4 regions of the Pantoea sp. SGAir0418 genome follow, and region 4 is predicted to be linked to each of the others. Evidence: predicted binding sites of a transcription regulator. Region 4 holds the regulator's gene; each other region holds the start of a gene.

Region 1 (3,209 bases), 430 kb from region 4:
TCTCTCCTGAGGAAACGTAATGAAGAACTGGAAAACGAGTGCGGAACAGATTCTGACTACCGGCCCGGTTGTGCCGGTGATTGTCGTCAACAAGCTGGAACATGCGGTGCCGATGGCCAAAGCGCTGGTCGCAGGTGGCGTACGCGTGCTGGAAGTGACGCTGCGCACGCCGGTAGCAATGGATGCGCTGCGGGCAATGATCAAAGAAGTTCCGGAAGCGATTGTGGGTGCCGGCACGGTGATCAATACCCAGCAGCTGAAAGAAGTGACCGACGCCGGTGCGCAGTTTGTCATTAGCCCGGGGCTCACCGAACCGCTGCTCAAGGCGGCGGTGGAAGGACCGGTGCCACTGATTCCTGGCATCAGCACCGTGTCGGAACTGATGGTTGGTATGGATTATGGTTTGCGCGAGTTCAAGTTCTTCCCGGCAGAGGCGAACGGCGGCGTCAAAGCGCTGGCGGCGATTGGTGGTCCATTCCCGCAGGTGCGTTTCTGCCCGACCGGCGGCATTTCACCAGCCAACTATCGTGACTATCTGGCGCTGAAAAGCGTGCTGTGTATTGGCGGTTCGTGGCTGGTGCCAAACGATGCGCTGGAGAGCGGCGACTGGGATCGCATTACGCAGCTGGCGCGTGAGGCAGTGGCGGGCGCGGCTTCCCCCGCTGATCGGTAATAACGCTGCCGCACAGAGGCTACGCGGCAGCAATCCATCTTTACGGGTGGTGATGACAACGCTTCACCACCCGGGCAATCAGCCCTGAACCTGCACCGCCGCGGCGCTGGCAATGGCGCGAGCCACGGCATCATCGGTGCTGTCACCGGTCGCCAGCGCGACACCCAGACGGCGCTGCCCCGCAATTTCCGGCTTACCAAACAGGCGCAGCTGCAAACCGGCGCCAAGTGCGGCTTCCACATTCACAAACTGCACGTTGTGGCTATCGAGCTGTGGCAGGATCACCGCCGAAGCAGCCGGTCCATACTGGCGAATGCCGCCAATCGGCAGGCCGAGGAAGGCGCGCACGTGCAGCGCGAACTCAGAGAGATCCTGCGAAATCAGCGTCACCATACCGGTATCGTGCGGACGCGGAGAGACTTCGCTGAACACCACCTCGTCGCCGCACACAAACAGCTCCACGCCAAACAGGCCGTAACCGCCCAGCGCTTTCACCACGTTAGCGGCGATGTCCTGCGCGCGCTGCAGGGCCAGTTCGCTCATCTGCTGCGGCTGCCAGGATTCACGATAATCACCGTCTTCCTGACGATGACCAATTGGCGCGCAAAAGTGGATGCCGTCCACCGCGCTGATGGTCAGCAGGGTGATTTCAAAATCGAACTTCACGACGCCCTCGACAATCACCCGGCCCGCGCCCGCGCGTCCGCCTTGCTGCGCGTAATCCCAGGCGTGATCCAGCTGGCTGGCTTCGCGAATGAAACTCTGGCCTTTACCGGAGGAGCTCATTACCGGTTTCACGATGCAGGGAAAACCGATCTCGTGCGCGGCCGCGACGAAACGCGCTTTGCTATCCGCAAACTGATAGGTTGAGGTCGGTAACGCCAGCTCTTCTGCCGCCAGACGGCGAATGCCTTCGCGGTTCATGGTCAGACGCGCAGCACGGGCCGTCGGCACCACTTTTTGCCCCTGCGCTTCCAGCTCCAGCAGTTTTTCGGTGGCGATGGCTTCAATTTCCGGCACCACAAAGTGGGGCTGCTCCTGCGCAATCAGCGCCGCCAGTGCGTCACCGTCCAGCATGTTAATGACGTGGCTGCGATGCGCAACGTGCATCGCCGGGGCATCGGCATAGCGATCGACGGCGATCACTTCCACCCCGAGACGCTGACACTCCAGCGCCACCTCTTTGCCCAATTCACCTGAACCTAACAGCATGACACGCGTTGCGGCAGGACGCAGCGCGGTTCCGAGAGTCGTCATAATTTCACCTTAGCAGTCAAAATGCGCGCGCAGTATAAACGAAAACGTTTGCGTACTCACGCATTGCGCACGTCCGGCTTTGCCATACTTTGCCGGCTCTGACGTTAACTGACACAGCGTGCGGCAGCATAGTGAGCGGAAACTTAAACAGGAGTTAAACGATGAGTAACTGGCTGCAGCAAATTCAATCGGTTCTGGCAAAGAAGGGCGGTGACGGCAAATCAGGCGGCCTGAGCGATATGCTGGCACCCGGCGCGCTCGGTGGCCTGGCGGGTTTACTGGTTGCCAGCAAATCGTCGCGCAAGCTATTAACCAAATACGGCGGCACCGCGCTGCTGGTCGGTGGCGGCGCCGCGGCAGGCGCGGTGCTGTGGAATAAATACAAGCAGCGCGTGCGTGAAACCCATCAGGATGAGCCTGCGTTTGGCCAGCTGCAGACGCCGCTCGACCAGCGCGCGGAGCGACTGGTAACCGCGCTGGTGTTTGCTGCGAAAAGCGACGGGCACATTGACGATCGCGAGCGCACGGCCATCGAGCAGAATATCCATCAGGCCGGTTACGGTGCGCAGGCGGAAGCGCTGATTCAGCAGGCAATGAACCGTCCGCTCGATCCGCAGTGGCTGGCCGCCGACGTGAAAAACGAAGAGGAAGCGCTGGAACTCTATTTCCTTAGCTGCGCGGCGATCGATGTCGATCATTTCATGGAACGCAGTTATCTCTCCGCGCTCGGCGATGCGCTAAAAATTCCGCAGGACGTGCGCGACGGTATTCAGCGCGACATCGCGGCGGAAAAAGCGGCCTGAGTCACGCCGGGGGCGGCTGTGGCGGCCTCCGGTTACACTTCGCGTGCGTTTCCGGCTTGGCTTCCTCTGCCAGAAGTGCCACGCTTGCAGGATGTCGTCTTTCAGGGAGAAACTCTGTAATGAATCAGCCGCAAGCGAAAAAAATCCCCCACCACATGACGTTACACGGCGAAACGCGCACCGATAACTATTTCTGGCTGCGTGATGATGACCGGCAAAACCCCGAGGTACTGGCTTATCTGGAGGCGGAAAACCGCTACGGTAAAGCGATGATGGCTTCTCAGGATGCGCTGCAGGATCGGGTGCTGAAGGAGATTATCGATCGGCTGCCGGCGCAGGACCACTCGGTACCGTATGTGAGAAACGGCTACCGCTATCAAAGTCGCTATGAAGCCGGCAATGAGTACGCGGCCTATTTCCGCCAGCCGGTGGATGCGCCCGCCGACCAGCCGTGGCAGCTGCTGTTAGATGGCAAC
Region 2 (3,209 bases), 1.3 Mb from region 4:
CCGCCATCATTCCGCTCATCCTGATGATGCCGCTGTCGCTGCTGGTGATTTGGCTGGTGGTACGGGCCATTACGCGCGATCTGCGCGTAGCGTCGCGCCAGATTGCGGCGCAAGAAACCCTGCATCCGCACAGCGTGTCGCCGGACGGTCTGCCGGACGAAGTGCTGCCGCTGGTCGATGCCTATAACTCGCTACTGGATAAACTACGCGCGGCCTGGTCGTCACAGCGCCAGTTCCTTGAGGATGCCGCGCATGAACTGCGCACGCCGGTCACCGCCGTCACGTTACAGCTGGAGAACCTGCGTCAGCACATCCTGCCGGGCGAAGCCAGCCGCCAGTTTGATCAGCTGGAAGCGGGCGTCACGCGCACGCGCCATCTGGTGACGCAGTTGCTGAATATCTCACGCCAGGAGGATCAGTCCGTGGTCGCCAGCGTCGAGACCATTGAGCTTGATGACCTGCTGAAGGAGAGCATTGAGCAGCTGATGGTGGTGGCTGACAAGCGCGGCATTGATATCGGCTTCAACGGCACTGCGCACTATCGTCTGCACGCCAGCCGCTCAGATCTGCGCAGCCTGTTCGATAACCTGATCGGCAACGCCATGCTGCACACGCCGGAGGGCAGCCTGGTGGATGTGCTGCTGCATCGCGTCGGTCATCATACGGTAGTGGATATTGTCGATAACGGCCCCGGCATGCCGGAGTCGTTTATTGAGCGCGCCTTCGATCGCTTTACCCGCTCGCCGGATGTCCAGGCGCAGGGCAGCGGCTTAGGATTGTCGATCGTGCGCAGCGTGGCGCAGAAGCATCAGATGCAGGTGGCGCTGTCGAATTGCCTTAACCCGCAGGGTGAAGTGTGTGGCCTGCAGGTGCGCGTAACCCTTCCCTGACGTCTTTCCTCTCCGGCGCGATAATCCGCGCCGGCTATTTTCTTCTCCTGCCAGTTCTCTGCGTATCCCGACAACGTAAACGGTTGCGGGGTTCCGTTCGTTACACGGCCTTTATGTGATCAACTTCACATATTTACTGAATCCAAATGCAACACTTTTTGACAAACGTGATCAAAATCTATTTTCTATCGCTCTGTTACAGGCACATTACGCGGGCCTGAAAATCCGGCGCGTCAGACCGGCGACAACAGCACACTGCCCATCCCCTGGGATCGATTTCACCCGATCGCAGCATTTGCGCGGCGATCACGAGCAAGTGGTTAAAAAATAATGAAATTTAAAACGTTGATAGCAGGGGCCTTACTGGCCAGTAGCTGGACCGGCGCCGCACAGGCGGCGGAAAGCGATCCGCAGTACCTTTCTGACTGGTGGCATCAGAGCGTGAACGTGGTAGGCAGTTATCACACCCGCTTCGGACCCCAGTTCAACAATGATGTGTATCTCGAATACGAAGCCTTTACTAAAAAGGACTGGTTTGATTTCTACGGCTACCTTGACCTGACCAACTTCTTTGGCGTGGGTAATAGCAATGCCAACGGTATTTTTGACCACGGTTCGCCGATGTTCATGGAAATTGAGCCACGCTTCTCCATTGATAAGCTGACCGGCACCAGCCTGGCGTTCGGACCGTTCAAAGAGTGGTACTTCGCTAACAACTACATCTACGACATGGGTCGCAACAGCGACAGCCGTCAGAATACCTGGTACATGGGTCTGGGTACTGACATCGATACCCATAGCGATATCGGCCTGTCACTGAACGTGTACGCGAAATACCAGTGGGAAAACTACGGTGCGGCGAACGAAAACAGCTGGGATGGTTATCGCTTCAAGGTGAAATACTTTGTGCCGATTACCGACCTGTGGGGCGGCAAGCTGAGCTATATCGGCTTCACCAACTTTGACTGGGGCTCCGATCTGCGTGACAAGTCTGACCGCTCGCGCACCAGCAACTCGATTGCCTCCAGCCACATTCTGTCGCTGAACTACGATCACTGGCATGTCTCTACCGTGGCGCGTTACTTCCACAACGGCGGCCAGTGGGCTGATGGCCAGGAGCTAAACTTCGGCAACGGTCCGTTTGAAGTGAAATCAACCGGCTGGGGTTACTACCTGGTGGTGGGTTACAACTTCTAAACCGCTTCCGGCGTGGCCGCTCACCATCGCGGCCACGCCAGTCGGTTACGCCTGTGGCTTCACCACGTTGATGCGCCATGGGATGCCAAACTTATCGATAAACATCCCGAAGCCGTTCGACCAGAAGGTTTTCTGCCATTCAGTGGTCACTTTGCCGCCCGCAGAGAGCTTATCAAACCAGGCTTTACCCTCCGCTTCATCTGGCGTGGCCAGGCTCACCGCATAACCGGCATGCTCGGACGCCGGTGGCTGGGCGGTATTGCCATCACTCAGCATCAGCTCGCCCTGACCAATGCGCAGATGCGCATGCATAATCTTTTCCGGCGGCAGCGGCGGCGCCGACCGATCGCCCACCTGCTCGCCCTGCTCCGGCATATCACCAAACGTCATTTTTTGCAGAATTTCGCCGCCGGTGGCCTCCAGATAGAAGGCAATGGCTTCTTCACAGCGGCCATAGAGAAATAAATAAGGACTCACCTGCATCGTAACCTCCGTTGAGAGTGCGTTAACGCGTGTCGTACACCTAAAGTGTAGACGATGCAGTTTTTCGCCCGTCACGGCTGGCAGTAGCGGCGGAACAGCTGCGCCATGTAAGCGCTCATCGGCGTCAGCGCGGTGTCTTTACGCTGAATCAGATAGAAGGTGGCTTTCGGCAGCGGATCGTCGAGATCCAGCGCGATCAGCTGCCCGCCGTGCGTAGGGTCTTCAATTACGTCGCGCGAAATGATGCTGACAAAATCACTCTTCGCCACCAGGCTGGTGCAGGCCATAAAGGTCTCGCAGGTCACCGCGATTTTGGGTGCCATGCCGCGCTCACCGAACAGGTCATGCAGCAGTCGGTAATAACTGCCCTGCGGCGTCGGCATGGTCCAGTTGCAATGTTGCAACTCGGCCAGCGAGCGCGCATGCGCCATCGGATGCCCTTTACGCATCACCACCTGATACTCGCGCTGCATCAGCCGCTCGAAAATCAGCTCCTGATCGAAGTGATGCCGGTCGTAGGTATTGATGGTGAAATCCAGCGCGCCCTGACGCAGTTCATGCACCATCGACACCAGCTGGCCCTCAACGATACGCACTTTCACCAGTGGATATTCACGATGAAACTGGGTTATCACCTGC
Region 3 (3,209 bases), 610 kb from region 4:
CCGCCACTTTTACAAACCATGCCAGTACGGCGATGAGAGCCGGCAACATGAGGGTCCAGATCAGTCTGTCATTTAACCGTTCGAAATTTTTATCGATGCGTTTCTCCACCTGCCCGATCTCATTCATCAGTTGATTGCACATCAGTCCCTGTTCGGTACGCACGCGTTCCACGTCCGCTCTGGTTGCAAGGTTTTCAAAACGCGCGGTCAGGACCGCAACATCCTGCTGTAACAGCTGGGTGGTGTTCGCCAGCTGTTCTACGTGTTGGGTTAATCGTACCATTAGCGGTGCTCCCTGATTTCTTAACGCCAGAAGGCGAGGCGGCAACCGATGCGGCAGCGTGCAAACGGGATAATCCATTATCTTGTCCTTCTTCAGCAACCTTGTGTCATCGCCTCACTACACCGCTATTTAAGCAGAGCGGCAGCGATTAAACATTCCACGATCCCGCCACTGCAGGCAAAAAATTTGCGCATGGCAGAATTTACGGAGAGACAGTAAACAACAGGCCTGAAAGAGAAAAGTGGGGACGGGCAGGAATTGCGAGACATCACGCAAACAATCATTGCGCGAATGTAACAAATTACACGGAAGCCCGGGCGGGCTTCCGTAACACAGAATCAGGCACTCAGCCAGCCGAGTTTAATCACAAACAGAATCGACAGAATCACCAGCGCCGCATTGACCTCTTTGGTGCGGCCACTCAGCAGTTTCACCACCGTCCAGGTAATAAAACCAAAGGCGATACCGTTGGCGATCGAGTAAGTCAGCGGCATGGTCAGCGCGGTCACGGTGACCGGTGCCGCCGTGGTGACATCTTTCCAGTCAATTTCTGCCAGACCGGAAGCCATCAGCACCGCGACGAACAGCAGCGCTGGCGCCGTGGCGTAGACCGGCACGCTACCCGCCAGTGGCGAGAAGAACAGGCTGAGCAGGAACAGAATGGCGACCACAATCGCCGTCAGACCGGTACGGCCGCCGGCGCTGACGCCCGCAGCGGACTCCACATAGCTGGTGGTGGTTGAGGTACCCAGCAGTGAACCGAACAGCGCAGCGGCGCTATCGGCGATCAGCGCACGGCCCATTTTCGGCACGTTGCCCTGCTCATCGGCCAGACCGGCGCGTTTCGTCACGCCCAGCAGCGTGCCGGTGTTATCAAACACGTCGACAAACAGGAACGCAAAGATCACGCTCACCAGGCCTACGTTGAACGCGCCGGCGATATCCAGCTGCATAAAGGTCGGCGCAATCGACGGCGGCGCAGAGAACACGCCCGCGAACGGCGTCAGGCCAATGCCCATCGAGATAAAAGTAACAACCAGAATGCCGATCAGTACGGCTCCGGTGACGCGACGCGCTTCCAGCACCACAATGATAAAGAAGCCAAGCAGCGCCAGCAGCGGACCCGGTTTGGTGAGGTCGCCCAGACCGACCAGCGTAGCCGGGTTATCCACCACGATGCCCGCCCCTTCCAGCGCAATCAGTGCGAGGAACAGGCCAATGCCTGCCGCAATCCCGGCACGCAGCGGCAGCGGAATGCTGGCAATAATCCATTCGCGAATTTTAAAAATCGACAGCGCAAAGAAGATCACCGCCGAGAGGAACACCGCACCCAGCGCGATCTGCCAGGTGTAGCCCATATGCAGCACCACGGTGTAGGTGAAAAAGGCGTTCAGGCCCATGCCCGGTGCCAGCGCGATCGGATAGTTAGCGATCAGGCCCATCAGAATCGAACCGATGGCCGCGGCCAGACAGGTGGCAACAAATACCGAGCCTTTATCCATACCGGTCGCCCCGAGGATGCTGGGGTTCACAAACAGGATGTAGGCCATTGCCAGAAAGGTCGTGATACCGGCAATGATTTCGGTGCGCACCGTGGTGTGGTGAGCTTTTAACTTAAAAAGTTTTTCTAACATCATCATCTCTCATCAGCGGAGACGGCCCGCAGGCCTGCTCTCTCTTGCCAAGGCGTTTTCCCGCTATTCCGCGCGTGGTGGCTAAGCTGACGCGGAAAAAGTGAGGAAAATTATTTTTTTATGCCGGCGTTTTGCCACCGCTGGCAGCAGAACGTCGTGTGCTATCCCCTGTCCACATAGCAATTGCTATGCCACTCCCTGACGCAATCGTTTCCGTTTCAGCGTGCCGTTGCGGCTAAGAAAATTCTGAACCAGAACGAGGCGCGATTATGGTGCATTGCACCACCTGCGCGCAAACGTTTTCCCGCCGTGCGCAGCAGGGGATGAAATATTGCGGTAACGCACGCTTTCACACTCTGCCAGGCGATGGCGCTCACGTTTCTGCTGCGCGTTTCAGCAGCTTAAAAACGCCGGGTTACACTGCGTTTAACCCTTTCGCAACAAAAGAGGCAGTGCAATGAAGCCCGCGATTCTGGTCGTTGATGATGATCGTGCCATCTGCGAATTGCTGCACGATGTGCTGAGCGAACATGTGTTTACCGTTTATAGCTGTCATCAGGGGCGCGACGCCCTGGCGCTGCTGGCGCAGCATCCGGAAATCTCCCTGGTGATGCTGGATATGATGCTGCCCGATACCAACGGCCTGCTGGTATTACAGCAGATGCAGCGTCAGCGCCCTGAACTGCTGGTGATCATGCTGACCGGCATGGGATCGGAAGCCGATATGGTGGTTGGACTGGAGATGGGTGCCGACGACTATATCGCCAAACCCTTTAATCCCCGCGTGGTGGTGGCGCGGGCCCGTGCGGCGCTACGCCGCTGCGGGCGACTGGCGCAGCCGGAAGCAGCAGCCGATGCGGGCTGGCAGTTCAACGGCTGGCGGCTGGATGATGTGCGTTGTCAGCTGTTCAATCCGCAGCGTGAAAGCGTACCGCTCACCCAGGGCGAATACAGCCTGCTGCGCGCGCTGGTCGGCCACGCGCGTAAGGTTCTGACGCGCGACCAGCTGCTGGAGCTGACCCACAGCGAGAGCCTTGACGTGTTCGATCGCACCATTGATGTGCTGATCATGCGCCTCAGACGCAAAATCGAGGCTAATCCGCATCAGCCGATCCTGATCCGCACCATTCGCGGACTGGGCTATGTTTTTTCCGCCGATGTGATGCGCCCGTCCGCCGCGGCGCGCGAAACGCAAATCGCCTGATCCATCCAGCGCTGCATCTCGCTCAGTGGCCGGATGCCGTCCAGCGCGTTGGCCGCATGCAGATTAAAGCTGGCGCAGGTATGGGCCA
Region 4 (3,209 bases):
AAGCCGCCCAGAAACAGGCTCAGGCTGGCGCTGATGGTGCCCGGTGCGGAAGCAAAGTCGCGCTGCATGGCGCCGAAGGCGGGTAAATACATATCGGTGGCCAGAAAGCCGAGCATGCTCAGCACGGCAAGGTAAGGCAGAAATCCTTTGGATGACAGCATGGTTTTTCTCATTCGGCAGGTTGAACGGCGGGGAGTGTAAAAGGGGGCAGCGGGCTTTGTGAAACGCTAATATTTGCAGGGTGCTGTTAAAATTTTTGAAGGGAAAATTATGTGGTCAGAATATGCGCTTGAAGTGGTGGACGCGGTTGCGCGCACCGGCAGTTTTAGCGCGGCGGCGCAGGAGCTGCACCGCGTGCCCTCTGCCATCAGCTATACCGTGCGCCAGCTGGAAGGCTGGCTGGCGGTACCGCTGTTTGAGCGGCAGCATCGCGAAGTGGTGCTGACGGCAGCAGGCGAGCATTTTGTGCGTGAAGGGCGTTCTGTTATCAAAAAAATGCTGGCCACGCGCCGTCAATGTCAGCAGCTGGCTAACGGCTGGCGCGGTCAGCTCAGCATCGCGGTAGATTGCATCGTCAAACCGCAGCGTACCCGCCAGCTGGTAAAGGATTTTTACCGCCATTTCCCCGATATGGAGCTGATCATCAGCTACGAAGTATTTAACGGCGTGTGGGACGCGCTGGCTGATGGTCGTGTCGATGTGGCGATTGGCGCCACCCAGGCCATTCCGGTCGGCGGCCGCTTCGCCTTTCAGGATATGGGCGCGCTCAACTGGCGCTGCGTGGTGAGTCCGCAGCATGCGCTGGCCCACAGTCCGCAGCTGGATGACGAAACCCTGCGCGCCTGGCCGTCGCTGGTGCTGGAAGATACGTCGCGCGCGCTGCCGCGCCGCATGACGTGGACGCTGGATAACCAGCGGCGGCTGGTGGTGCCGGAGTGGGAAACCGGGCTGGATTGCCTGCAGGCCGGATTGTGCGTGGGCATGGTGCCGGGCCACCTGGCGCGCCCGCTGCTGGACAGCGGCGCGCTGGTGGAGCTGGCGTTGCCGCAGCCGTTTCCGGACAGCCCGTGTTGCGTCAGTTGGTCTGAGCAGCGCGCGTCACCGGCGCTGGCGTGGTTACTGGAATATCTGGGCGATGCGGAGACGCTGAACCACGAGTGGCTCAGCGAGAAGGCGGCTTAACGGCGGTAATCGCGGAACGGGCCATCGGCCACGGAGCGGCGCTCAATCAGCGTGGGCTGCACTTCAATGGTCTGCGGCTCTTCGCGTTTGCTGGTGATGCGGTCCAGCAGCATCTCCAGTGCCTTTTCCCCCAGCTGCGCTTTCGGCTGGTGCACGGTTGTCAGCGCCGGGGTGAAGTAGCGCGCGTTGCGCACATTGTCATAGCCAATTACCGAAATATCCTGCGGCACGCGCAGTCCCATCTCGTCGGCCGCGCAAATCGCGCCCATCGCCATGATATCGCCGCCGCAGAACACCGCCGTCGGGCGCTGTTTCTGGTTCAGGATCTGCTGCATTGCCTGATAACCTGACTCCGGTTCGAAGTCACCCTGCACAATCCACTCGGGACGGACGCTGATGCCCGCTTCCTGCATCGCCTGCAGAAAACCCGCATGACGGCCACCACCGGTGTTGCGCTCCATCTGGCCGGGGATGGCACCGATGTCGCGATGGCCGCGCTCAATCAGGTAACGCCCGGCGAGGTAACCGCCGTGGAACGCATTGTCCTGCACGGTATCGGTAAAGTCCCCGCGCGATTCGCCCCAGTCCATGACCACCATCGGGATATTGCGGTTCTCTTCCAGCATCTGCAGCAGATCGTCGGGATATTCGGAGCACATGACCAGCAGGCCATCGACGCGCTTTTGCGCCATCATCGAAAGATAAGCGCGCTGTTTTTGCAGATCGTTATGCGCGTTGCCGAGAATCAGCGTGTAACCACGCTCAAAGCAGTGATTCTCCACGGCTTCAATAATTTCGGCGAAGTAGGGCGCTTCGCTGGAGGTCGCCAGCAGGCCCAGCGTCTTGGTGTGATTCACCTTCAGGCTGCGGGCCACCGCGCTCGGTGAGTAGTGCAGCGCTTTAATCGCTTCCCATACGGCGTTACGCGTCTCTTCCGCGACAAAACGCGTTTTGTTGATGACATGCGAAACCGTGGTGGTTGAGACCCCGGCGCGTTTCGCCACATCTTTAATGGTTGCCATGAAAATGGTACTCCTGGGCTTATCGCAACTTACTGATAAGTATATTGTTAAACGTTTGCGTCTGCTAATGGTTTTGCGCCCTGAATATCAGGGCTAATCTGCTTAATCGGGCAGGGAAACATCCTTCAGCAGGCTGTCAATGCAGCATGCGCTAAATCTGTTGCGCAACGAAAGGCGGCGATTCTAGCAAGCCGGGGCGGATAACACGAGATTTTTGCCCATCACTGTGCGAAAATTATTTAACCATGCAAACTGTGTGACTAAGGAGTTGTGATGAGTACCGATTTAAAACTGGCATTGACCACCACCGCCGCTGCTCTGCTGATGATTATTGCCTTTAGCTTTACCGCCATTCTGCATTAATAAAAAAGCCGGTGCTGCTGAACAGCCACCGGCTTTTTTGTTGCGCAACGCTGAGGTTAGCGCACGGTTTTCGGCGTCATCATACGGCGCGCGCCAACGTAATGCTTCTGCCAGTAATCCTCGCCCAGCGCGCTAATCTGAATGTCCTTACCGGTGCGCGGAGACTGAATGAATTTACCATTGCCCAGATAAACCCCGACATGGTCGGCGGTGCCGCGGTTGTTGATGCGGAAGAACACCAGATCGCCTTTCTCCAGCATCTCGCGCTTGATCGGCGCGGCGTCGCGCAGGTGATACATCTCATTAGCGGTACGGGGAAATTTAAACTTCACCAGATCTTTGTAGGCGTACCACACTAAACCACTGCAGTCGAAACCGGTGTGCGGTGAGGTGCCTCCCCACTGATACGGTTTACCCAGCTGGCCCATCAGTTTCGTCATCGCGGTTTCACGTGCTTTTTGATAGCGCAGGCGGTGGGCCTTGCTCATTTTAATGCCGCTCAGCTGCTGCACTTCATCATCAACGGCAACGTCACGCGATTTTTTCGCCAGCCGCTGATGACCATATTTTTTCGCACTGAGCTTAAGTGAGGATTTGCGCTGCGTGGTGTGCTGAAGTACCGTTTCGCTTTTCTGCTGTTTT

Evidence for each region. The regulator PurR, encoded in region 4, represses purine synthesis genes. The targets are predictions, from matches to a motif close to CANGCAAACGTTTGCNTG.
Region 1: a site for PurR is predicted at 1,968-1,985, ahead of purT (formate-dependent phosphoribosylglycinamide formyltransferase). Genes of this name have one in related genera too.
Region 2: a site for PurR is predicted at 963-980, ahead of C1N84_RS16815 (nucleoside-specific channel-forming protein Tsx). Genes of this name have one in related genera too.
Region 3: a site for PurR is predicted at 2,118-2,135, ahead of C1N84_RS07435 (NCS2 family permease). Genes of this name have one in related genera too.

The regions. Positions count from the first base shown of each region.
Region 1 covers NZ_CP027911.1:1,818,796-1,822,004, forward strand. Annotated here, with positions in the region: gene C1N84_RS08305 (bifunctional 4-hydroxy-2-oxoglutarate aldolase/2-dehydro-3-deoxy-phosphogluconate aldolase) at 20-673, shown strand; gene purT (formate-dependent phosphoribosylglycinamide formyltransferase) at 752-1,930, opposite strand; gene C1N84_RS08315 (tellurite resistance TerB family protein) at 2,092-2,733, shown strand; gene C1N84_RS08320 (prolyl oligopeptidase family serine peptidase) at 2,853-3,209, shown strand, end outside.
Region 2 covers NZ_CP027911.1:3,587,523-3,590,731, forward strand. Annotated here, with positions in the region: gene C1N84_RS16810 (sensor histidine kinase) at 1-890, shown strand, start outside; gene C1N84_RS16815 (nucleoside-specific channel-forming protein Tsx) at 1,221-2,087, shown strand; gene yjdN (VOC family metalloprotein YjdN) at 2,133-2,570, opposite strand; gene C1N84_RS16825 (LysR family transcriptional regulator) at 2,642-3,209, opposite strand, start outside.
Region 3 covers NZ_CP027911.1:1,644,216-1,647,424, reverse strand. Annotated here, with positions in the region: gene C1N84_RS07440 (hypothetical protein) at 1-361, opposite strand, end outside; gene C1N84_RS07435 (NCS2 family permease) at 622-1,920, opposite strand; gene C1N84_RS07430 (response regulator) at 2,375-3,121, shown strand; gene C1N84_RS07425 (carbohydrate kinase family protein) at 3,058-3,209, opposite strand, start outside.
Region 4 covers NZ_CP027911.1:2,251,150-2,254,358, reverse strand. Annotated here, with positions in the region: gene punC (purine nucleoside transporter PunC) at 1-161, opposite strand, end outside; gene punR (DNA-binding transcriptional activator PunR) at 271-1,182, shown strand; gene purR (HTH-type transcriptional repressor PurR) at 1,179-2,204, opposite strand; gene C1N84_RS10350 (cytochrome bd-I oxidase subunit CydH) at 2,478-2,567, shown strand; gene C1N84_RS10345 (C40 family peptidase) at 2,624-3,209, opposite strand, start outside.